DNA from 3 places in the Paenibacillus sp. IHB B 3084 genome. Region 3 is predicted to be linked to each of the others. Evidence: riboswitches for the same ligand, from Rfam matches in the RefSeq annotation. Region 3 holds a riboswitch; each other region holds the start of a gene.
What was found. Region 3 has a riboswitch for glycine ahead of gcvT (glycine cleavage system aminomethyltransferase GcvT). Riboswitches for the same ligand answer to the same signal wherever they lie in the genome.
Positions count from the first base shown of each region.

Region 1: it holds a riboswitch for glycine, as region 3 does, so the genes downstream of both, ASL14_RS18755 (alanine/glycine:cation symporter family protein) here and gcvT (glycine cleavage system aminomethyltransferase GcvT) in region 3, are expected to answer to the same signal.
Region 2: it holds a riboswitch for glycine, as region 3 does, so the genes downstream of both, sdaAB (L-serine ammonia-lyase, iron-sulfur-dependent subunit beta) here and gcvT (glycine cleavage system aminomethyltransferase GcvT) in region 3, are expected to answer to the same signal.

Region 1 is NZ_CP013203.1:3,994,809-4,002,789, reverse strand. It holds gene ASL14_RS18760 (radical SAM/SPASM domain-containing protein) at 211-1,566, shown strand; gene ASL14_RS18755 (alanine/glycine:cation symporter family protein) at 1,775-3,193, opposite strand; glycine riboswitch at 3,353-3,447, opposite strand; glycine riboswitch at 3,465-3,541, opposite strand; partial or broken gene ASL14_RS18750 (glycoside hydrolase family 1 protein) at 3,733-5,189, opposite strand; partial or broken gene ASL14_RS18745 (family 1 glycosylhydrolase) at 5,256-5,426, opposite strand; gene ASL14_RS18740 (oxidoreductase) at 5,457-6,497, opposite strand; gene ASL14_RS18735 (LacI family DNA-binding transcriptional regulator) at 6,694-7,665, shown strand; gene licT (BglG family transcription antiterminator LicT) at 7,899-7,981, shown strand, end outside.
Region 2 is NZ_CP013203.1:2,151,972-2,159,952, reverse strand. It holds gene ASL14_RS10110 (pyridoxamine 5'-phosphate oxidase family protein) at 1-329, shown strand, start outside; gene ASL14_RS10105 (Ig-like domain-containing protein) at 464-2,800, shown strand; gene sdaAA (L-serine ammonia-lyase, iron-sulfur-dependent, subunit alpha) at 3,035-3,934, opposite strand; gene sdaAB (L-serine ammonia-lyase, iron-sulfur-dependent subunit beta) at 3,924-4,613, opposite strand; glycine riboswitch at 4,824-4,937, opposite strand; gene ASL14_RS10090 (DUF6359 domain-containing protein) at 5,150-6,721, shown strand; gene ASL14_RS10085 (ABC transporter ATP-binding protein) at 7,046-7,981, shown strand, end outside.
Region 3 is NZ_CP013203.1:4,246,913-4,254,893, reverse strand. It holds gene ASL14_RS19990 (PTS mannitol transporter subunit IIBC) at 1-1,302, opposite strand, end outside; gene gcvH (glycine cleavage system protein GcvH) at 1,696-2,091, opposite strand; glycine riboswitch at 2,391-2,582, shown strand; glycine riboswitch at 2,583-2,679, shown strand; gene gcvT (glycine cleavage system aminomethyltransferase GcvT) at 2,760-3,860, shown strand; gene gcvPA (aminomethyl-transferring glycine dehydrogenase subunit GcvPA) at 3,991-5,421, shown strand; gene gcvPB (aminomethyl-transferring glycine dehydrogenase subunit GcvPB) at 5,342-6,868, shown strand; gene ptsP (phosphoenolpyruvate--protein phosphotransferase) at 6,986-7,981, opposite strand, start outside.

The DNA.
Region 1 (7,981 bases), 250 kb from region 3:
TCCGTTCCCAAGGCTGCCATGCTCCTGTAATACGGGCATGACAGCCTTTTTAGTGTGGAATGCCTGTTCTTGTCTTGGCGTGAGAAATGTGATGAGTGTCATTGCCAGCCTTTCATCTAAAAGCCATCATTGTAGAGTTGTCATTTCGGACTGGTGAACAGGATCAGCCCAGAACAATATTTACAACAACAAAGGATGTGTAACGAATTCATGACACAGAACGTGCAATGGAAGCCTTCGCGTTTTAATGCGCGAACCGCAGTGGATGACGGCGGGCTTATGCTGTTCAACAGCTATACAGGAGCCCTCGCGGTATTTGGGCCAGAGGAAAATCAGCAGGTAGTGGCCTTGCTTGACGCCAGACCGGATGACCCTGTGCCTGAAAGCAGCCTTTCCTTGCAGGAGCAGCTTCTACAGCATGGCTTTCTGGTCAATGCTGCAACCGATGAGCTAAAACAAGCGGAGGAATTACATCAGTCTGTGCAGCAGCAGAATAGCATGCATCTGGTATTGCTCGCTACCGAAGCCTGCAACTTCCGTTGCGTCTATTGCTACGAATCCTTCCCGAGAGCGACGATGAAGAATCACGTTGTGTCCGGGCTGGAAGCCTATATTCAGCAGCAAGCTCAAAGCGGCAATCTCCAGCAGCTCACGATTAGCTGGCACGGGGGTGAGCCATTATTGGCGCCGCACGTTATAGAGCAACTATCTCAATCCTTTATTCGCTCCTGCGACCAGCATGGTGTCCTCTATGGCGCAGAAATTTCGACGAACGGCTACTATTTGTCCCGTGAACGATTTGAGCAGCTGTTGGACTGGCGTGTGGAACGATTCATGGTTACGCTCGACGGCAGCGAGGAAGTCCACGATGCACGACGCGGGCTGCATGGCGGAGGCGGTACATTCCGTCGTATCGTCGATAATCTTCTGTCTTTAAAAGACGTACAACGACCGTTTGAGATTAATTTGCGCGTTAACTTCGATAACAGTAACCTGGAGGCCGTCACTGACTTTATCCCGCAGCTTACGGAATGGTTTGCAGATGATCCCCGATTTAAAGTATATTTCCGGCCTGTCGGCTGTATGGGGGGCGAAAATGATCTGAATTTGCCCGTATGCGACGACCGTACGAAAGACCGTAAAATATGGGAGTTTAACGAAGCAGCCATTGCACAGGGATTGACTGTCAGCTCCTTTATCTCGGATATCCTGCTCCCTACAGGAGCCATATGCTACGCAGCCAAGCCCAATTCCCTGATTATAGGATCAGACGGAAAGCTGTACAAATGCTCAGTCGCCATAGATCAGGAAAACAATCAGTTGGGCCAGATTCACGGGGATGGGAGCATGGAGCTGGATCTCGATAAAATGGCGCTGTGGACCACTTCAGGTGAAGAAACGGACGCAAAGTGCCAAGCCTGCTTTTTCCGACCTGCCTGTCAGGGGAATCATTGCCCCCTGTACCGGATGCGCACGGGGAACCGCCCTTGCTCCTACGAAAAACGGCAGATCAAGCGAACCTTGCGTACGGTATGGCTGCAATCCCAATCGGAGGAGGTGAAATAACATGAAGATTATTCGTCCTGCTGTACGACCTACAGCGATTACAACTGGCCGTCTGTCCAAATCTGTACCCGGCAATTTAAGCTAATCCTAAAGTAGGCTAAGTACACATATCTATAGAGCGCCCGAGCTTCATCCTGCTCTATAACGCAAAAAGGGAGTGCCCTCCCAGCCTGTAATGGCTGAGGGACACTCCCTTTTCGTTGTTTCTTTACGAGCTAACTGTTTGTCCTTTTTCTTCTATGTCTATGGCTGCTCCTGCACTGGCACCTGCAATTATTCCCTTTTTCTTGTTGGGATACAGGGAATCCATATAGGTACGGGTTTCTGCAACTACAATTCCCGACAAGCCAAGCAGTGCAATCAAGTTCGGGAAGGCCATCATGGCGTTAAAGATATCTGCCAGTAACCAGATCGCATCCAGCTTAATAAACGCGCCTCCGGCAACCAGTGCAATGAACAGATAACGGTACGGTTTAATCCATTTGACACCCAGCAAATATTCAACACAGCGTTCTCCGTAGTAGTTCCAGCCAAGCATCGTGGTGAACGCAAACATAATCAGAATGATTGTGAGCAGTTCCGCACCAAGCGGGAATGCGCTGGAGAAAGCTTGCTGCGTCATCAAGCCCGCATCGGTAGGACCGCTCCATACGCCGCTAACCAGCAGCGTCAACCCGGTCATCACACAAATAATCATCGTATCTATAAAGACACCTGTCATGGAAATCAACCCCTGCTCCGCAGGCCATTTGGTTTTGGCGGCTGCGGCTGCAATCGGTGCGCTTCCCAATCCGGCCTCATTGGCAAAAATCCCTCTGGCTACCCCGCTGCGCATTGCCAGCATAATTGTAGCCCCGGCAAATCCACCCGTCGCAGACGTCGTGGAAAATGCCGAATGCAGCACAAGCGCGAGTGCGGCAGGAATCTGATCGGCGAACCGAATCAGTACGATCATACAGATCAGCACGTACAAGCCTGTTTTGAAGGGAACGACTTTGGTCGATACCTTGGCAATGCTTTTGAGCCCTCCAATGGTAACGAGTCCCGTAAGGGTAGCAATGATCACTGCCGTTACAATCGGCGGAACACCAAAGCTGTTTTCGGTCGAGGATACAATCGCTTTGACCTGCGGAAACGTTCCAATCCCGAACAGCGCCACCAGCATCCCGGAAAAGGCGAACAGCATCGCCAGCGGTTTAAAGCGGCGTCCAAGCCCTTTTTCAATATAATACATAGGGCCGCCGGAAAATTGTCCATTCCGATCCTTCACCCGGTATTTTACCGCAAGCACACCTTCCGCATATTTCGTCGCCATCCCGAAAAAGGCTGCAACAACCATCCAGAACAAGGCACCCGGTCCCCCCAGCTTAATCGCTGTTGCAACGCCGACGATACTTCCTGTACCTACTGTAGCCGCCAGCGCCGTACTCAGGGCCGCAAAGCTGCTGACATCCCCGCTACCTTCATTTGGGGCCTTGCCGATCAGCTTGATCGCCAGAGGCAGGCGGAAAACCTGCAACATTTTCAAACGTATGGTCAGCCACAGACCTGTTCCCATGACGAGAATGATCAGAGGGGCACCCCATATCCAACTGCTAATCGCTTCTAACACATGTACCAAATTCATTTCAACCCGCTCCTCCAGCATATTAAAAAACAAAAAAGAGTCAAATCCGCTGATTCGACTCCTGGAGAGGTTAAAGGCACGAAAAAATACAACCATCTTGTGCAGGATTCAGCCACTAACAGCTCATAAAAAAGCCTAGGGCATCCCCTGTCACAGGTTATTCGCGTCTCTGTCCTTTTGCCTGAGAGTTTAAGCAGATGATATCTGCGGTGCACCTTCGGCGCCCAATTAAGGGTCTCTCCAGAGTTCTGTCCGTTTACGGTCCCGCTTGTTGCTGTTATCAGCCCAAGCACCTGAGAGTTTTGCCCCTTCGGTCGGAACTTACGTTCCATCTCCCGCAAACATCAACCAGACATATGAAATTGTTTTTTATTATACAGAAAACTTTCAGCTTTTTACAAGTGAAAAATTTGTGAAGTCGTTTGGTTATCTTAAGATGAGCCTATAAAATAAAGGCGGGCGCAGCCAGATTCATCCTCATGATGTTCTCTGCCGCACCCGCCCCCAGGCCATATTGGGTTATATTCAGTTAGCTTGGATTACAGTTCTTCGCCGTTGGTGGCAATTACATTTTTGTACCAGTCAAAAGAATCCTTCTTGGAGCGCTTCAGTGTTCCGTTACCGTCATCGTCCAGATCAACATAAATAAATCCGTAACGCTTGGACATTTCGGAAGTGGACATACTCACGAGGTCGATAGGTCCCCAGCTAGTGTAACCGATCAGATCCACACCGTCCGCAATCGCTTCCTTCATTTGAGCGATATGTTGGCGCAAATAATCAATGCGATACGTGTCGTGAATGGAGCCGTCTTCTTCCACCTTGTCATATGCACCCAAGCCGTTTTCCACGATGAACAGCGGCTTTGATAACGGTCATATAATGTGTTCAGCGTAACACGCAGGCCGATCGGATCAATCTGCCAGCCCCAGTCAGAGGATTGCAAATATGGATTTTTCACGCCGCCAATCAGGTTCCCCGCTGCTTTCTCGCCTTCCGGACCTGCAGAGACAGTCAAGGTCATGTAATAGCTGAATGAGATGTAATCGACCGTGTTGTTTTTCAGAATTTCGGCATCGCCGGGTTCTGTGTGCAAAACAATATTATTTTCTTCAAAATAACGGTTCATATAATTTGAATATTTCCCACGGGCATGTACATCCGTAAAGAACAGATTCATCTGGTTTTCATGCTGACTTTTCAGCACGTCTTCCGGGTTACACGTATGTGCATAGCTTTCCATACGAGCCAGCATACATCCGATTTGAGAGCCAGGAATAATCTCATGGCCTCGTTTTGTCGCCAATGCGCTCGCCACAAACTGGTGATGCAGGGCTTGATAGATCGCTTGCTGCTTGTTATCTACACGGTCAATGACCACACCGCCACCTGTGAACGGACTCATCGTCATCACATTGATCTCATTAAAAGTCAGCCAGTATTTCACTTTATCCTTATAACGTGTAAACACCGTTTCGGCATAATTTACGTAGTGCTGTATTACTTCGCGACCCAGCCACCCATTATACTTCTGTGTCAGACCTAGCGGTGTTTCGTAATGGGACAATGTCACCAGTGGCTCTATCCCATACTTGCGCAGCTCGTCAAATACATTATCGTAAAATTGCAGTCCTGCTTCATTCGGCTCTGCATCATCGCCATTCGGGAAAATCCGCGACCAGTTGATGGACATACGGAATACCTTAAAGCCCATTTCCGCAAACAATGCGATATCTTCTTTGTAATGATGATAGAAGTCCACACCTTCGCGCTTTGGAAAACGGGCATTTACCTTGCCAGCCAAAATGTCTTCGAGTCGCTCGGACGAAATCTCTATAGCATGATCGTTTGTGCGCTCTGCTTTGGGTACATAGGCAATTACGTCCGCACTGGACAATCCTTTTCCATCTACGTCAAAAGCGCCTTCCAATTGGTTGGCTGCGGTTGCCCCGCCCCACAGAAAGTTTTTCGGAAATCCTTTTAATGTCTTAGTCATAGTATAAGAGCCTCTTTTCTTAGTTTATAGGTTAACACTTGTGGAGCATTCCAATCAGGTGTTGTCCTGCGCAAACAGCTTGATATCTTCTTTGTAACGATGGTAAAAATCAATACCTACCAGCTTCATATTGTCTTCTGTAGGCACTTCTGTAATAGAGCCCTTGATTCCTTGTGGCGATACGTCCTGAGTGGACCAGCCATTACCATCCTCGTTATAAGCACCCTCACACTGGTTATGGCATAACTTCCTTTCTTGATGGCAAGTCTATCGCCGGAAATCAACGATGGACGGGGAAGGCTGCTTAAAGCCGTTTTCCAATATTTCAATTGTCAGCAAAATCTCCTCGTCCTTCACCAGCTTGGGTGTGCCGTTCACGATAGACGCATACAATGAGTCATACAGTTGTCCATAATCTCCTACCGGTGTAGGAATGGTTTCTTCAATAGCTTCACTGCTACCGGGTAGCACGTATTTAAGCTTGCCATAGGAAGACGGATCATCCAGTCCGAAACCTTCCGCATCCGGGGTCTTGCCGGCTTTCAGCCAGGTTTCCTGCTGATCGTCCCCCCATTTGACAAAGCTGCCTTTCGTCCCGTGAATGGTGAACTGCGGGTAAGGCAGACACACCACAAGAGAGGTTTTGACAATCACTTTTTTGTCCGGGTAATACAATATGGTTTCATTGTAATCATCAGCGCCCTGAGGAGTACGAATGGACTTGATGTCATACCCGACTTGCTCCGGTCTGCCAAATAAGGCGATGAGCCTGTCCAATGTATGAACACCGAGTCCGTAGTACATTCCGTTGACAGGATTGCCGCCGGGCATACTGGCATCGGGACGGAAATAGTCGTAATGGGATTCAATTTCGACGATGTCGCCCAGTTTTCCGGAATGGAGAGCTTCCTTGAACGCCAGATAATCGCTGTCAAACCTACGGTTTTGATAAGGCATAATGATGAGATTATGTTCCTTGGCGAGTTGGGTCAGTTCCCGCGCTTGCTCAAGGTTTTCACAAAAAGGCTTTTCCACCAGCACATGCTTGCCATGGGATAGTGCCAATTTTGCATATTCATAATGCGTAGAGGAAGGCGTACATACAACGACAAGTGATATTTCCGGGTCGCCCAGAACGTCCATAATTTGGTCCGAGAACTGAATGTCCGGGTAAGCCGTTTCCATGTCCTCCCTCACTTGGCGTGTGAACACTCTCGATACTTGAAAGGTGTCCCTGATCTGAACATAGGGCAGATGATATCTGGTTGTACTTTTGCCAAATCCTAAATATGCAATTTGAATCGTCATTTCGCAAATCCCCTCGTTCCCTAAAGGCTTAGCTTTACGATATCGCAAGTATTGCCAGAATAATACCACATCATAAGAACTGTTCTTTTGAAATGCATTGACAGATGATATAAAATGGACGTAATGCCCTCATAAGCATCCTAAGCGTTGTAACGCGTTTCATGTCAAGTATTTTTCTTATGTGAGGAGAAGCATCATGTCGAATCTTGATCAAATTGCCAAACTGGCTGGCTTTTCCAAAGCTACGGTATCCAGAGTATTAAACAATTCCCCCCATGTGAGCCAGGAAACGAGAAGCAAAATTTTAAAAATCATGCAGGAGCTGGATTACGTTCCCAACCGGAACGCCATTTCCTTATCCAAAGGTCAGACCCTTCAAATTGGCATTATCACTTCAACCATTAATGAAATTGTTCTCGCATTTCTGAACAGCTTTGTAGAGGTGGCGGCCCAGTATGAATTCCAAACGATTATTTATACTTCCGAAGAAGACAAGAAGAAAGAGCTTCTGGCCTTCGAAGATCTGAAAAGAAAAAGAGTTGATGCGTTAGTTATCATTTCCTGTGTAAATGATACCGATTTGTTAAGCACTTATTGCAAGTATGGCCCGATCGTGTCATGGCAACGAATGGATCATACCGATATTCGCTCCGTCGCCATGGACCAGTATGAAGGATATATGCTAGCGCTAAAACACTTGATACAAAAAGGCTATACTCGTATAGCCAACGCCTTTGGTCGCCCGAGTAGCATCAACACCCACAGCAGACAACGAGCCTATGCGTATATTATGGAGCAGCACAATCTTCCTGTATTGCAGCATTGGAATAATTCTTCCATCTATAACATCCGTGACGGTGAACAGGTGGTGCGTGATTTGTTACAGTATCGGGACGAATTCCCACAGGCTATTCTGTGCTCCAACGATTACGTGGCGGTTGGGATCCTCTGCGAAGCCCGTAGACAACTGCTGAACGTGCCGGAAGATCTGGCGATTGTCGGGTTTGATAATACGGAACTTGCGCATACTATGGGCATTACGACCATCCAGAACCCGATTGCAGCTCAGGCGCAAAATGCTTTTTACATGCTTTCCCCTCAGCTCGTAGGTCACCAAATGGAGCTGCATACCCTGCAATACAGCCTCATTGAACGCACGACTACATAGAGTAACGCTTAACCGGGGGGCTAGGTGAAAGGACCTGTGTATGTAATGTTTTTTGTCGAATAAGAATAAAATATGTTGAAATCGCTTTTTTTTGTGCTACAATAGCACTATATAAAAGGATTGTGACCGGTAATGCGGGCAATGCCTGAGTTCAATTGAGTGCTATTGCTAACAATAGTGTTGAATTGTGCTTAGGCATTTTTTATTGGTAAAGGATGGGAGGGGGAACTTCAATGATTATTGAGAAGGTGCTCAATAACAACGTCCTGTTGACTAAAAATGATAAAGGCAAAGAGGTCATCGTAATGGGAAGAGG
Region 2 (7,981 bases), 2.1 Mb from region 3:
TGGGCGAGGTTGTAGCGCTGGACGAGGGAAATTTACGTCTGGCACTATGGCCGGGTACGACCACGACGGGCAACATGATCCGTACTGGGAAGGCGACGCTTGCGGTGTTCACCGGGGGGAAGGCACATTATGTGCGGTTGTCGCTGGAACATCTGCCTGCTTTGCCCGGGGCCAAGCATGTACGCGAGCGTTTTGCGGCACGGGTTTTCGCAGCCAGAGAGGATTCTGCTCAATATGCGGATATCTTGACAGGTGTCACGGTTCGTCTCAAGGAGCCGGAATCGGTGATCAATCGCTGGAAAGAAACAGTGGCAGAACTGTTAATGTAAAATTTAGTAGTTAATAAGGACCAAATTTTCTTTAAAGCCTAAACTATTCTTTTCCACATGTCGACATAAAACGTAGGTATAAGGATTTTGCGAAAGCCTTAATTTTAAGTTTCGAAATGGGAGGGAATTAGATTTTGAAGAATAGATGGTCCGGTTTCTTGGCGTTGGTCATCCTGATCTCAAGTTTTACATCATACGCAGGGTTTGCATCCGCAGCTGATCCGGTGCTTTCCAAGATTGTCCTTTCCTCTAACGAGGTAACTGTGCAGCAGGGAGATACGGCTGCGTTGACGGCTACGGCTATTTATGCCGATGGGACGACTTCAAATGTAACTGTAAGCACGGATTGGAAAAGTGATAATACTGCTATTGCTACGGTATATAACGGTACGGTTTCAGGTAAGGGCGAAGGGGAAGCAACTGTGGTTGCGACCTATAAAGATAAGATACAATCGGTTCAGGTACATGTAACGAAAAAGGTTAAGGCGCTCACATCCAGTGTACAAAGCTTGAGCTTGCGTTCAAGCGGCACAGGACAGATCAATCTGACAGCGACTTACAGTGATAACACAACAGCTCAGGTATCGGGTGATGCGACTTGGACTTCGGATAATCAAAAGGTAGCAACTGTAGTTAACGGATTGGTTACCGCTCAGGGAGCAGGTACAGCCAATATTAAGGCCGTATATGGCCAACAGACCGTAACGATTGCTGTGCAGGTGGAGCAGGTTAAACGTCTCGAGGTCAGTTCATCAGAGGTTTCTCTTTTGCTGAAGGATACTGAGAAGGTTAAACTTACGGCGACATTCCCGGATGGATCGGTACAGGACGTGACAGAGTCCGCCGAGTGGAGCTCCAGCAATGCAGCTGTGGCGGATGTACTGAAAGGCACCATTACCGGCTATAGCGCGGGTAAGGCGACGATTACTGGTAAATACGGTACGATGTCTGCTACCATTTCGGTGGATGTGGATCAAACGAATAAGCTGAAAGCCAGCGAATCCAATATTTTTCTCCGTTTGGATGAATCCAAAAAAGTACAGGTTTCTGCGGTGTACCCGGATGGAACGGTAACGGATGTCACGGATAAAGCCACATGGTCCACAAGCGACGAAAAAATTGCGACGGTGACCAAAGGAACGATTATGGCGATTGGAGCGGGTTCGGCTACGGTGACCGCGAAGTATGGTGATAAGACGGTTTCGATTAAGGCAGACGTGGAAACGTCCAGATATCTGAATTTGAGCGAGGACAAGCTGAGCCTGAATGCCAAGGAATCCAAGAAGCTCAAGCTAACCGCGACGTACGTAACAGGTACGGAAGAAGATATCACGGATAAGGCAGAATGGAAATCCAGCAATGAAGATATTGCTTTTGTCAGCAAGGGTGAAGTGACGGGCTATAAAACAGGTGAGGCTACGATCACTGCTTCTTATGGCGGCAAAACAGTCACAGCGACGGTATCTGTGAATGTGCCTGGTGATCTGGCATTGTCCTCCAAAACGGCAACGATTGATATTAATGAAGACTATGTTGCGACTCTGACTGCTACCTATGCAGATGGTCGTAAGGAAGATGTTACACAGGATGCAGAATGGACTTCAAGTGCGGAAGATGTTGCTTCGGTATCCAAAGGTACAATTACAGGTAAAGCAGCGGGTAAGGCGGTTGTTACAGCCACTTATAATGGCAAAAAGCTGACCATTAATGTACAAGTCGGTCTCGTAGACCGTTTGGAAACAGACACACGCGTGATTGCGCTTGGTGCCCAGGAAACGAAGCAGTTGAAAGTAACAGGCGTCAAGAGTGGCGGTACAAAAACAGATGTAACCAAGGATGCCACCTGGACTACCAGCAATGTGAAAGTGGTCGAGGTTAGCGAGGGCTTGATCAAAGCGAATGGCAGTGGTAAGGCTACTGTTACAGCTTCTTATGGCAAGCAAAGCATTACATTTACAGTAGAAGTGGATGTGGCGCAACATATTGAGGCGGATGCTATCGCGTTATCGCTTAAATCCGGAGATCAAAAAACCATCGCAATTGTGGTCAAATCCAGTGATGGCAAAGAAAAAGACGTTACGGCCCAAGCCGAATGGAAAACGTTAAATTATAAGGTAGCTACAGTCAAAAAGGGACAGGTTACCGCAGTAAGCTACGGTAAAACCAATATTCAGGCGAAGTTCGGCGGGAAATATATCACCGTACCGGTGGATGTCGATACGCTTAAATATTTGCAAACTGACGAAGTCTCGCTGAATTTGAAAGTAGGACAGGTAGCTAAGGTTACGGCTACAGCTACGTATAAGGATGAGTCGGAGAAGGATGTATCCAAGCCGGCTGTCTGGTCCTCGTCCCGAATTATTGTTGCTACGGTTAAAGACGGCAGCATTAAGGCACAGGGTAAAGGTAAAGCTGTCATTACGGTGAAATATGCAGGTAAAACGACGAAGGTACAGGTGAACGTTCAGTAAGAAAAAAGGGGTGTCCCAAAAGCCATGGAAATGGCAATGGGGCGCCCCTTTGCTTTAGAGAAGGATATTCGTTGGCACTCAGATGGACGCTTCGCGAACGGACCGTTGTTCCAATCGCTGTTGTGACCAGCGAGAAAAGCTTCTGCAATCCTTCTAAAATCAAAAAAACCCGTTCTTTGATAAAATGGAAGTGTCTCCCGATCTACATGCGGGAGGAGGTTTACCGCTTAGAAGCTACGACTTATCCTTCTTGGCTGGTATGTTGCGCGTAAGCGATTCCGTCAGACGCTTGCCGGTCGGCGTTTGGGCCAGGCCGCCTTTGGCGGTCTCGCGGTGCTTGGACGGCATCGCGCTGCCTACTTCGAGCATCACGTCGATGACTTCGTCAGACGGGATGGCGCTGCGCACACCCGCCAGAGCCATATCCGCAGCGGCAAGCGCGGTCACGGCTCCCAGCCCGTTGCGTACGATGCACGGAATCTCCACGAGCCCGGCGACGGGGTCGCAAATCAGGCCGAGCGTGTTCTTGAGCGCGAGGCCCACTGCATGAATGGCCTGTTCTGGCGTACCGCCGCGCAGTTCGACCATAGCGCCTGCGGCCATCCCGATGGCTGAGCCAATCTCGGCCTGACAGCCTCCCTCCGCACCGGAGATAAAGGAATTGTTGGCGATAACGTAGCCGATCGCTCCAGCGGTGAACAGTCCGCGCACCATATGCTCGTCATCCCAGCCAAACCGCTCCTGCGCGCTGATGAACACGCCGGGAATGACCCCGCATGAACCCGCGGTAGGCGTGGCAACAATGCGACCCATGGACGCATTGACCTCCGACACGGAAAGGGCGTACGCCATGGCGAGTGCCGAGGCATCGCCGGAGCAGGTTTCCCCTGCGCGCAAATATTCTGCCAGGCGCTTGCCGTCGCCGCCCGTCAATCCGCTGCGGGATACGGTGTCCTGTGTTTGCCCGCGATGAACGGCTTCCTTCATGACTTCATAATAATCAGCCATTTGTCGGAAGATTTCTTCCTCCGGTGTGTTCGTTTCTTGTACCTGTTCCTTGATCATCAGGTGCCCAATCGTAGTGGATTCCTCGGCGCACAAGGCACCTAATTCATGCAGATGGCTAAACCGCATCGGATTCAGCTCCTTTTTTCAAATTAATCATTTTGATTTCATACATATGAGGCAAAGCCCGCAGCTCGGCAATTAATTTAGCCGGAGCGGGGCTATCGGTTTCAATAGCAGTGAGCGCTTCGCCATCCCGGCCTTTGCGATCCACGTGCATGTAGGCAATGTTAATGTCAGCTGCACCCAGCGCCGAAGTCACCGCGCCCAACGTTCCGGGCTTATCCGAGTGAAGAAGCACCAGCGTAGGCAGCTCTCCGGTCAGATTGACCCGGAACTCGTTAAGCTGCTGGACATGAATGTTTCCGCCGCCGATGGAGGAGCCTAGCAGCGTGCGCTGGTCTTCACCTTTCCATAGCTCGAAGCGGACTGTGTTCGGATGGGGGGCGGGCAGTCCGCTGACAGCGAACTCTACTTCCATCCCGGCTTGCTCTGCACATTGCTCCGCATCCGGAATCCGGTGGTCGTCTGTATCGTAATTCAGCAATCCGGCGATGAGTGCCAGGTCTGTGCCGTGTCCCTTGTACGTATCGGCAAATGAGCCGTACAGCGTCAGGCGGGCACGGTCAGGTTGCGCACCGAGCCAGTGCCGGGCAACGCGTGCGAGCCGCACTGCGCCTGCGGTATGCGAGCTGGAGGGTCCGGTCATAGCCGGACCAATAATGGAAAATACATCTTTGAAACGCATGGTGTGGCCCCCTGTATGTTTGAATACCATAGTATATGGTGCTGCCGCGCCTTGCGCGGGTGCGACGGTTTCTAATGCTGACGCAGCATGTAAGCACAAAAAAAGGACAGGATAAGGAAATTTCCCTTATCTCTGTCCTCGTTACCTGAGAGTTTCGTGCGGGTGTATACCGCCTTACCCCTTGGGTGGCTTGCGCTCTCTCCAGAGTTGCGTCAGATGGCGATTCATGGACCTGAGAGATTATCCGCCAGCCGGGTGCTGGCGTCTTGCTCCTTCGGTGCCGCCGGGATGTGCTTCCCGGACAGACTCTCCCGTCATCTTCATTCGCGTATACCGTTCAACATTTCCTCCTAAGCGTAATGTATGCCATGCTCGGTGTCAATCACAGGTTGGAATTTTACAGAATCAGGAATCTTCTCAATAAAAAAGATTAAATTTTACATAATTATGGATGAAAACAGGAAGGAATTAGAAGGTTGATAGCTAATCTGATAGAGGACAAGCTAATTTATGGAATATGGGAGGGACATTTACGAATGGTAAAAGGTTTCCGGTTCACAGGTTCACGCTTAAAAGGAATGCTGCATCTGGCGGCAATCGTATCACTGCTGGTAGGACTCTTCGTTCCATTCGGCCAGGTCAAGGCAGAGGGCTCGTTGACGGTAGCGGAAGCGCTTCAGCGTCAAAGCAGCGGAGGTACGGTGACGGTAGAAGGCTACGTCGTCGGACATGCCACCGGATCGAAAACGGCTAATTTCTCTGCCCCGTTTGCAAACGATTTTAACGTACTGATTGCGGATCAGGCGAGTGAACGTAATACGTCTAATCTGTTAAATGTACAACTGACATCCGCGTATAGAGGAGCATTTGGGCTGTCAGGCCATCCTGAGCTGATCGGCAGTAAAATTCGCGTGACGGGTGCGCTCGGTGCCTATAACAATTTTGGTGGAGTGAAAAGCCCAAGCGCTCTGGAACTGGTAAGCGGAAGCGAGCCTGGTACTCCAGGTCAACCTGGTACTACATTGCCGGATGGAAAAGGCAAAAAAGTGCTGTTTGATAATACGCACGCACAGACAGCCGGAGCAGCAGATTGGGTTATTGATGGAGCCTTTTCCGATTTTGCGGGCGGACTGCGTAATGCAGGTTTTACCGTGGACCCGTTGAACCGTTCCATTCCTTTTACCTATGGAGAGCAGGCTATAACGTACGACAAGCTGCGTCCATACGATGTGTTCATCATTGGTGAAGCCAATGTTGCCTTTAAGGCATCCGAGCAGGCCGCACTGGTGCAATATGTGAAGAATGGAGGCAGCATTTTCTTCATTTCTGACCACTATAACGCTGACCGGAACAAAAACCGTTGGGATTCCTCCGAGGTTATGAACGGCTACCGCCGTGGAGCCTATTCCAATCCGGCCAAAGGCATGACTACAGAAGAAGCTGCATCACCAGCTATGCAGGGATTAACCAGTTCCGACTGGCTGGCGACGAACTTTGGCGTTCGTTTCCGCTACAATGCACTTGGTGACGTGAACGCTACGGACATCGTAGCGGCAGATCAATCCTTTGGCATTACGAAGGGTGTACGTTCGATAGCAATGCATGCTGGTTCTACACTGGCGATTATTGACCCGACCAAGGCGAAAGGAATCGCCTATATCCCTACAGGCACGAAAAAATGGGGTAATGCCGTGGACCAGGGTGTCTATATCGGCGGGGGTCGTGCTGAAGGACCTTATGCTGCTGTAGCCAAGGTAGGTCAGGGCAAGGCAGCGTTTATCGGTGATTCTTCACCAGTTGAGGATGCCACGCCGAAATATGTACGTGAGGAAAACGGACAGTCGAAGAAGACGTACGATGGATTCAAGGAAGTGGACGATTCCACCTTCCTGGTACAGACGGTCCAATGGCTCGCATGGAAGCAGGACTATACGAAGCTGTCCGATGTAGCGGGCCTGACGCTGGACCAGCCAACACAGTTGCTGCCGTTCGAGGAGCCTGCGGCTTCCACGGAACCGCAGCCTGAGCCTTGGGCTGCTCCGGCAGCGGGCTACAAATGGTATGATCCAAGAACGTTCAAATCCGGCTCCTATGGAGCGGCTTTGTAACTAACGAAGAGAGCACAATTTGAGCTGTACTAGCCAGTCGCTTGATCCCTTTAAGGGGGTCAGGCGGCTTTTTTTGCGCTGAAAATTAACCTGTGGTTGGTTATTTCATTACATTTTGTGCCAGAAAGGTCGCGCTGCTGCTGAATCATTGGTTTTATCAATGATGATGATAGTCTAATCTTAATTGATATATCCATATACTGGTGGTAGGATGAATTCAAATTATTCCGACTAAATCGGTATGTAATGTTTATGAGAGGTTTAACATCAAGCGTGGCGTGCATAAGCAGGACAAGGCCATGGAGAACGGAGGAAGCACACACATTGAGTATCGAGCCGGTGTTGGAGATCAAAGGGTTAACGGTATCTTTTCGCATTAAGGATCAATATTACCCCGCAGTTGACCATCTGGATCTGACGGTCAACCCCAATGAGGTGCTGGCTGTGGTCGGGGAATCCGGCTGCGGCAAAAGCGCGCTGGCGCTTTCGATAGCACAGCTGCACGATCTGGAGCGTACCCGCGTGCAGGGACAGATTCTTTTTAAAGGCACGGATCTGAATCGCCTCTCCACAGGGCAAATGAACAAAATCCGCGGAGCAGGCATCGGCATGATTTTTCAGGACCCGCTGACCGCGCTGAATCCGCTAATGAGCATTGGTAAGCAAATTGAGGAAAACCTCGATTATCATACGACCCTCTCTACGAAGCAGAAAAAGGCACGTGTGCTGGAATTGCTGGAGAGTGTGGATATTCCGAATCCCGTACGTGTATACGACCAGTATCCACATGAGCTGTCAGGGGGGATGCGGCAGCGTGTGATGATCGCGATTGCCATCGCTTGTCGTCCTGCCCTCATTATTGCTGACGAGCCGACTACAGCGCTCGATGTAACCATTCAATCTCAAATTCTCGACTTGCTCAAGCAGCTTCAACAGGAGACTGGAAGCGGCATTATCCTGATTACGCACGATCTTGGCGTTGTGGCAGAGGTGGCGGACCGCGTGGTGGTCATGTATGCCGGAGAAATCGTGGAAAGCGCCAATGTTTTTGAATTGTTCCGACAGCCCCAGCATCCGTATACGCGCTCTTTGCTTGCATCCATGCCGGGATCGCATACCAAGGGAGAACCGTTGCACGTCATCGGAGGAATCGTCCCTTCCTTGCAGGATATTCCCCGCAATAGCTGCCGCTTTGCTCCACGTATCCCCTGGATTCAGCATGAGGTGCATGAGGATCATCCCCATTTAAGTGAGGTTTCT
Region 3 (7,981 bases):
CGTAACGTCCACACCCGCCTGCTTCATTTTTTTGCGTAAAATCGAGGCGCCCATAGCGCTTGAGCCCATACCTGCATCACAGGAAAAGACGATCTTGTTCACATCTGATTTATCCTTGACCGTTTGAACTTCGGCAATCTCCGCAGCACGATCAGCTTCGCGGTTATCTTCCGTTACAGTAGCGTTTTCGCTTGCACCCTTGCTTTGAGTTTTCATATCCTTCATGCGGGATGCCGCTTCCTCAAGATCCTCTTCTTTTTGCTTACCTGTCTTGAGTAACACAGCAGCAACAGCAAACGATACGACCGCAGCAGCGATCACACCGCTCAGCATTGGCAAATATCCACCTTTTGGCGTCATCAGGAAATAAGCAATGATACTACCCGGTGAAGGAGCTGCAACCAGTCCGGCACCTGTCAGCATGAAACAGAACGTTCCCACTACGCCCCCTGCTATAGCAGCAAGAATCAGAATCGGCTTCATCAAAATATAAGGGAAATAAATTTCATGAATCCCGCCGAAAAAGTGAATGATGACCGCACCGGGAGCCGACGACTTCGCAGAACCTTTACCAAACAGGCAGTAGGCCAGCAAAATACCAAGCCCCGGTCCAGGGTTGGATTCCAGCATGAACAAAACGGATTTGCCTGTTCTTGAAGCTTCCTCCAGCGCAATCGGACTCAATACTCCGTGGTTCAGCGCGTTGTTTAAAAACAATACTTTTCCGGGCTCAATAATGAGATTGACGAGCGGCAACAGCCCTGCGTTCACGAGGAACTGTACCCCTGCTGACAACACTTGACTGATGATTTGTACTACCGGGCCGATTGCCACATGGGCAAGCAACGCTAAAATCGCCCCGATAATCCCTGCCGAGAAGTTATTGACCAGCATTTCAAAGCCTGATTTAACTTTGCCGTCAATCGCTTTGTCGAATTTCTTCAATATCCATGCAGCCAGCGGACCAGCTACCATCGCGCCGAGAAACATCGGAATGGCCGCCCCGACAATGACACCCATCGTCATAATGGCCCCGATCACACCTCCGCGCTGTCCGTGAATCATTGTGCCACCTGTATAACCGATCAGCAGCGGCAGCAAATAATTTTTCATCGGATCAACCAGTTGTGCAAACCCCTCATTTGGGAACCATCCGGTCGGAATAAAGAGTGCCGTGATCAATCCCCATGCGATAAAGGCCCCCATATTGGGCATAACCATACCACTGAGAAAACGGCCAAAACGCTGTACGGCAACGCGCGCTCCTCCGTTTGAACTGGACTTTGTGTCCACTGTGCTCATATTCATATCCTCCTTTTAGGTAAAAAGCATCACTACCTTTTCTTAAAATTCATACTAAATGACAACGCTATCTTCATCAACGAAATGAAAACGTACTTTCGTCATGAACGTTGATGACAACATTTAAATTTAAGATAAACAGGCGCGAAATCATTCTGCATAATTCCTCTTAATATGGCCTGTAACACGAGTGTTTAGTTGAAAAACCATCCTGTCATCGGTACAATTTATGTATGAGGTCTATCCTCTAAACAAGAGAAAAACACGTAATTACGCTTGCAAAAAAAGACAGCAAAAATAGCCGCTATGCCAATTCATCGCGACTATTTTTATACAAAATCGAGCGGACAAACGCCGCCCTTATTCAATTATCCAATCTACATTGCCCCATTATTACTCATTGGCAGTCAACTGCTCGTACTGATCCGCAGACAGCAGCTTGCTTAATGCTCCCTCCAGATCTTCCCCAATCTTCACTTCGATCATCCAGCCTTTTTCGTAGGGCGATTCGTTTACCAGCTCAGGCGTACCTTCCAGCGCTTCATTCACCTTCAACACCGTTCCCGTTACTGGAGCGAACAGGTCGGATACTGTCTTTACCGATTCAATAGTACCAATCTCCGCCCCCTGCTCAATCGCTGCTCCCTCCCCAGGCAGCTCCACAAAAACGATATCGCCCAGTTGATGCTGTGCAAAGTCCGTAATACCGATTCGTACCGTTCCATCCTCTGTGCGCTGAACCCATTCATGTTCTTCCGTGTACCACAATTGCTGCTTCACTTCACTCATCCTGCTCCGCCTCGCTTTCATATGGATTACATCGTTTTGCCTACCCGTCTATGACAGGTTAAGATTATGACAACTAGAACTATCATGTCAATAATACTAACAAAAATATTTCACATTACTCCATATATCTTTCTAACTAAAATACGACAGATTATAACAAACGCTTACATATCCTTATTTATGAATAAAATGTTTTTAACAATGTTTTTCATGACATTTTTGTTGACATTTCGAATAAATTTGCGTATTAATGGGTTATAACAAGTGCTTTTGGAAACACCCGATAATTGTAAACGCGGATGAACGTGGAGGGAGAGACTGTCAACACTCGCATCGCTGTTGCCACCTGTAAAACAAGGCAGCAAGCGAGTCGGATCAAGCTGTAACCAACCGGCAGGACCGGATGACGTATAGCTGATCCAGAGGCAGCGCCGAAGGAGTAAACCTGCACCGCAGGTGAATCTCTCAGGCAAAAGGACCTCTGCCGGACGCATCTCTGGAGAGCATTCGCCATACAGGCGGATCACCCAAGGGGAAACCCGGTACACACCGGGGTAACTCTCAGGTATCAAGGACAGAGCTGAAAAAAAGTGTGTGGACTGCCGTCCATACGTTTTTTTCGGCCTGTCTTTTTTGTTTAGCCGATCACACCGGATAGGAGTGGAAAAATGACTAACTTGCGAAAAACGCCGCTGCATTCATCCTACAGCACGCTGTCGGGGGTTCGTTGCATTGATTTTGGCGGCTGGGAGCTGCCTGTACAGTTCAGTGGCATTCAAAAGGAACATGAGGCCGTCCGGCAACGTGCAGGATTATTCGATGTATCGCATATGGGTGAATTCTTGGTCGAGGGCCAGGAAGCCGAAGCATTTCTGCAACAGGTGACGACGAACGATGTCAGCCAATTGGAGCCGGGCCAGGCCCAATATTCGCTCCTGTGTTACCCGGATGGAGGTGTAGTAGACGACCTCCTTGTCTACTACAAAGGGCCGGAGCGTTACATGCTCGTTGTGAATGCCTCCAACATCGATAAGGATTGGGATTGGCTGCTTCGCCATGCGCCTGCATCCGTTCATATGGAAAACATATCAGATGCGGTGGCACTGCTGGCGTTGCAAGGACCTGAAGCTGCACGTATTGCCGCAGCCGTGACAGACACGGACATTACAAAGCTGGCTTCCTTCCGATTCAGCGAGAATGTGCAATTATTCGGAGCAAAAGCGCTCGTCTCCCGCACCGGATACACGGGGGAAGACGGCTTTGAATTTTATGTGCCTGCTGCGAATGCACCGGCAGTGTGGGACGGATTGCTTCGCATCGGTGAGCCGTATGGTCTGGTTCCCGCCGGACTTGGAGCCCGGGATACACTGCGTTTCGAGGCGCGGCTGCCGCTGTACGGACAGGAGCTGTCCGCCACGATTTCACCGCTGGAAGCTGGTTTAGGCTTTTTCGTCAAGCTGAATAAGGGAGATTTTATCGGTAGAGAGGCTCTGCAACGCCAGAAAGAACAAGGCATTCCGCGCAAGCTGATCGGGCTGGAAATGCTTGACCGTGGCATACCGCGTGCCCATTATCCCGTTTTTGCGGAAGGACAGCACATCGGCGAGGTCACAACGGGAACCCAGTCGCCCACCTTAAAACGTAATCTGGGTTTGGCTCTGGTGGACAGTCGTTTTAGTTCCCTATCCACGCCGCTGGAGGTCGAGATTCGTGGCAAGCGCCTGCGCGCCGAGGTGGTAGCCGCACCCTTTTATAAACGTCCACACTGATTTAAACGCTCGTCTTACTATAACTATCGTGATCCGTTACTAACCGCTGCCCAGTTGGCAATCATTTATTAATCGTTTATTAATCGTTTTACGTTTTTACGATCTTGTTGGTTGAAAGGAGCCAGACCCAATGAAACAGCATCGTTATCTTCCCATGACCGAGCAGGATCAAGCTGAAATGCTGCGCGTGGTCGGCGCATCGTCCATCGACGATTTATTCAGCGATATTCCTGAGGCGATCCGGTATAAAGGGGAGCTGCCCCTGTCTTCTCGATTAGACGAAAGAGCCTTAACCCGCCACTTATCAGGACTGGCCGGGCAAAATGCCAATACAGACACGCACGCCAGCTTTCTCGGCGCAGGGATTTACGATCATCATATTCCGTCCGTCATCCAGCATATCACTTCGCGCTCGGAATTTTATACAGCCTACACTCCTTATCAGCCGGAGGTAAGCCAGGGCGAGCTGCAAGCCATCTTCGAATTTCAATCGTATATATGCGAATTAACAGGCATGGCTGTAGCCAATGCCAGCATGTATGATGGAGCGACTGCGCTGGCAGAAGCAGGCTCATTGGCTGCCGCTGCCACCCGCCGCAAGCAGATTATCGTATCGCGGACCGTCCATCCGGAGGCACGTCAGGTGTTGGCTGCCTATGCGCGCGGGCTGGATTTGGATATCGTAGAGATCGACTGTGCAGATGGTGTAACTGACGTGAAGGCATTAACGGCGGCCATATCGGAGCAGACGGCGGCAGTTTTGGTCCAAAGCCCTAATTTTTTCGGGGCCGTGGAAAATCTGAAGCCGATGGCTGACCTGATCCATGCCCACAAGGGTCTTATGGTTGTCAGCGCCAATCCGCTGGCGCTGGGCTTGCTGGAAGCACCCGGTAAGCAGGGCGCGGATATTGTCGTAGGAGACGCGCAGCCGCTCGGCATCTCCTCCTCCCTCGGTGGCCCAACCTGTGGTTACTTTGCCGTTTCTCAGGCGCATATGCGCCGTATCCCCGGACGTATAGTGGGCCAGACCACAGATCGCAACGGTAAACGCGGCTTCGTGCTGACCTTACAGGCACGGGAACAGCATATCCGCCGGGAAAAGGCCACCTCTAACATATGCTCCAATCAGGCGTTGCTCGCCTTATCCGCCTCTGTGTATTTGTCCGTCATGGGTAGACAGGGCATCGCGGAAGTAGCCGAGCTAAACTTGCACAAAAGTCGTTACGCATTGGAGCAACTACTCGGCTTGAAGGGCGTGACAGCCTCCTTTACTGCACCCACCTTTAACGAGTTTGCCCTGCGGTTACCTGAGGGTACTGATATGAATAAATTGCAAGCCGGATTGCTTGCTGCCGGATTTATCGGCGGCTACGAGTTAGGGCGGGATTATGAGAAATATGCAGGTCACATGCTGATTGCCGTGACAGAGCAACGAACAAAGGAAGAGATCGATCAATTCGTACACATCTTGGGGGATTGCTATGACACACACCACCGGACAAGATCAGGGTATACCGAATCCAGAAGTCGAATCCAGTCGAAATCAGATGAAAGAGCATGATCAGGCGCTCATTTTTGAATTGAGCAGATCAGGCCGTATCGCCTATTCCCTGCCCGAATGCGATGTTCCCCGCCGTCCGGTGGCAGAGCTTTTGCCGGATTATGCGCAGCGTAGCGAGCCTGCGGCATTGCCCGAGGTATACGAAGTAGACGTAATTCGACATTATACCGCCCTGTCACGGCGCAATTTTGGCGTGGACAACGGATTTTATCCGCTCGGCTCCTGTACGATGAAATATAACCCCAAGGTAAACGAGGATGTCGCCCGTTATGCAGGCTTCGCCAAAATCCATCCGTACCAGCCAGAGGGCAGCATCCAGGGAGCCATGGCACTGCTCCATACGCTTCAAAGCGATCTGGCCGCGTTAACCGGCATGGATGCCGTCACCCTTCAGCCCGCCGCGGGCGCCCATGGCGAATGGACCGGGCTGATGATGATCCGCTCCTACCACGAAGCGCGTGGTGAGCGGCGTACCAAAGTGCTCGTGCCGGATTCCTCGCACGGAACGAACCCCGCCAGCGCCGCTGTGGCAGGCTTCGAAACGATCACCCTCCCCTCCACACCGCAGGGGCTGGTGGATCTGGACACGCTGCGTCAAGCCGTAGGCAACGACACCGCTGCGCTTATGCTGACCAACCCGAACACGCTCGGGCTGTTCGAGAAGCAAATCGCTGACATTGCCGCGATTGTGCATGAAGCAGGTGGCCTGCTCTACTATGACGGCGCGAACTCCAACGCCATTATGGGGATCACCCGCCCCGGGGATATGGGCTTTGACGTGGTGCATCTCAATTTGCACAAAACGATGAGTACCCCACATGGCGGAGGCGGCCCCGGCGCGGGACCTGTCGGGGTAAAGCAACGGCTCATTCCGTATATGCCCAAGCCGCTTGTCGTGCGTGATCCTAAGGGCACGTACCACTGGGATCGAGAGCAGGGAGATTCCATCGGACGGGTCAAAGCCTTTTACGGCAACTTCGGCATTCTCGTCCGTGCCTATGCCTATATCCGCAGCTATGGCCCTGACGGCTTGAAGCGGGTATCCGAATGTGCCGTACTGAATGCCAATTATATGATGCATCGGCTGGCTCCGCATTTTGACATCCCTTATCCAGGCTATTGCAAACACGAATTTGTGATGTCTGGGCGCGGCTTAAAGAAATTCGGAGTGCGTACACTTGATGTTGCCAAGCGATTGCTCGATTTCGGCTACCATCCGCCTACGATTTATTTCCCGCTGAATGTAGAGGAATGTATCATGATCGAGCCGACAGAAACGGAAAGCAAGGAGACGCTTGATGCCTTCATTGACACCATGATCCAAATTGCGCGGGAAGCGGAGGAAACGCCTGAATTGGTGCTGAATGCTCCATATACCACTCCAGTCACGCGACTGGACGAAGCAACTGCAGCTCGCAAGCCTATATTGAATTGCTCATGCAGCTAAAAGCAAACTCCAATTTGGGGCATACAAAAAGGCCGGTATCTGTTAGATACCGGCCGCTGTATGTAAACAGCAATTTTTGTTGGAAAAAGATATACCTTGAAAATGTGATACCCTTCCTTAGCCTTCAATGCTTTGAACCAATTCAACAACCTGCTCGGCTGTTTGCATATCCAAAGCTTTTGCAGCCAGTTTCTCCATGTCCGCGCGGGACAATTTCGAAATTTGACTGCGTGCTGGCAGAATGGAAGTAGCACTCATGCTGAACTCATCGAGTCCCAGACCCAGCAGCAATGGAATTGCTGTTGTATCCCCTGCCATTTCGCCGCACATACCAACCCAACGTCCTTCACGGTGAGCGGCATCAATAACCATTTTCACCAGACGCAGAATGGATGGGTTATATGGTTGATACAGGTAAGAAACCCGCTCGTTCATACGATCCGCTGCCATTGTGTACTGAATCAGATCGTTCGTACCGATACTGAAGAAATCAACTTCTTTTGCGAATTGGTCAGCCAATACCGCTGTAGAAGGAATTTCTACCATGATGCCCAACTGAATTTCTTCAGATACGGCTACACCCTCGGCTACCAACTTTTCCTTTTCCTCCAACAACACAGCTTTGGATTCACGGAATTCGTTCAGTGTAGCAATCATTGGGAACATGATCCGCAGGTTACCGTGTACACTTGCCCGCAGCAAAGCACGCAATTGAGTACGGAAAATATCCTGACGATCCAGACACAGACGAATAGCACGGAATCCGAGGAATGGATTCATTTCCTTCGGCAGATCCAGATAAGGAAGCTCTTTGTCGCCACCGATGTCCAACGTGCGGACTACAACCGGTTTGCCTTCCATTCTTTCCAGAACGGTTTTGTATGCTGTGTACTGTACTTCTTCGGATGGAAGCTTATCGCGTCCCATATACAAGAATTCAGTACGATACAGGCCAACGCCTTCGCCACCGTTATCCAGAACGCCAGCTACATCGTTAGGCGTACCGATATTGGCTGCCAGTTCGACATGCACACCATCGACGGAAACTGTAGCTTCGCCGCGCAGCTTGCGCCACTCTTCGCGTTGCTTGTCGTATGCCACCTGTTTAGCTTG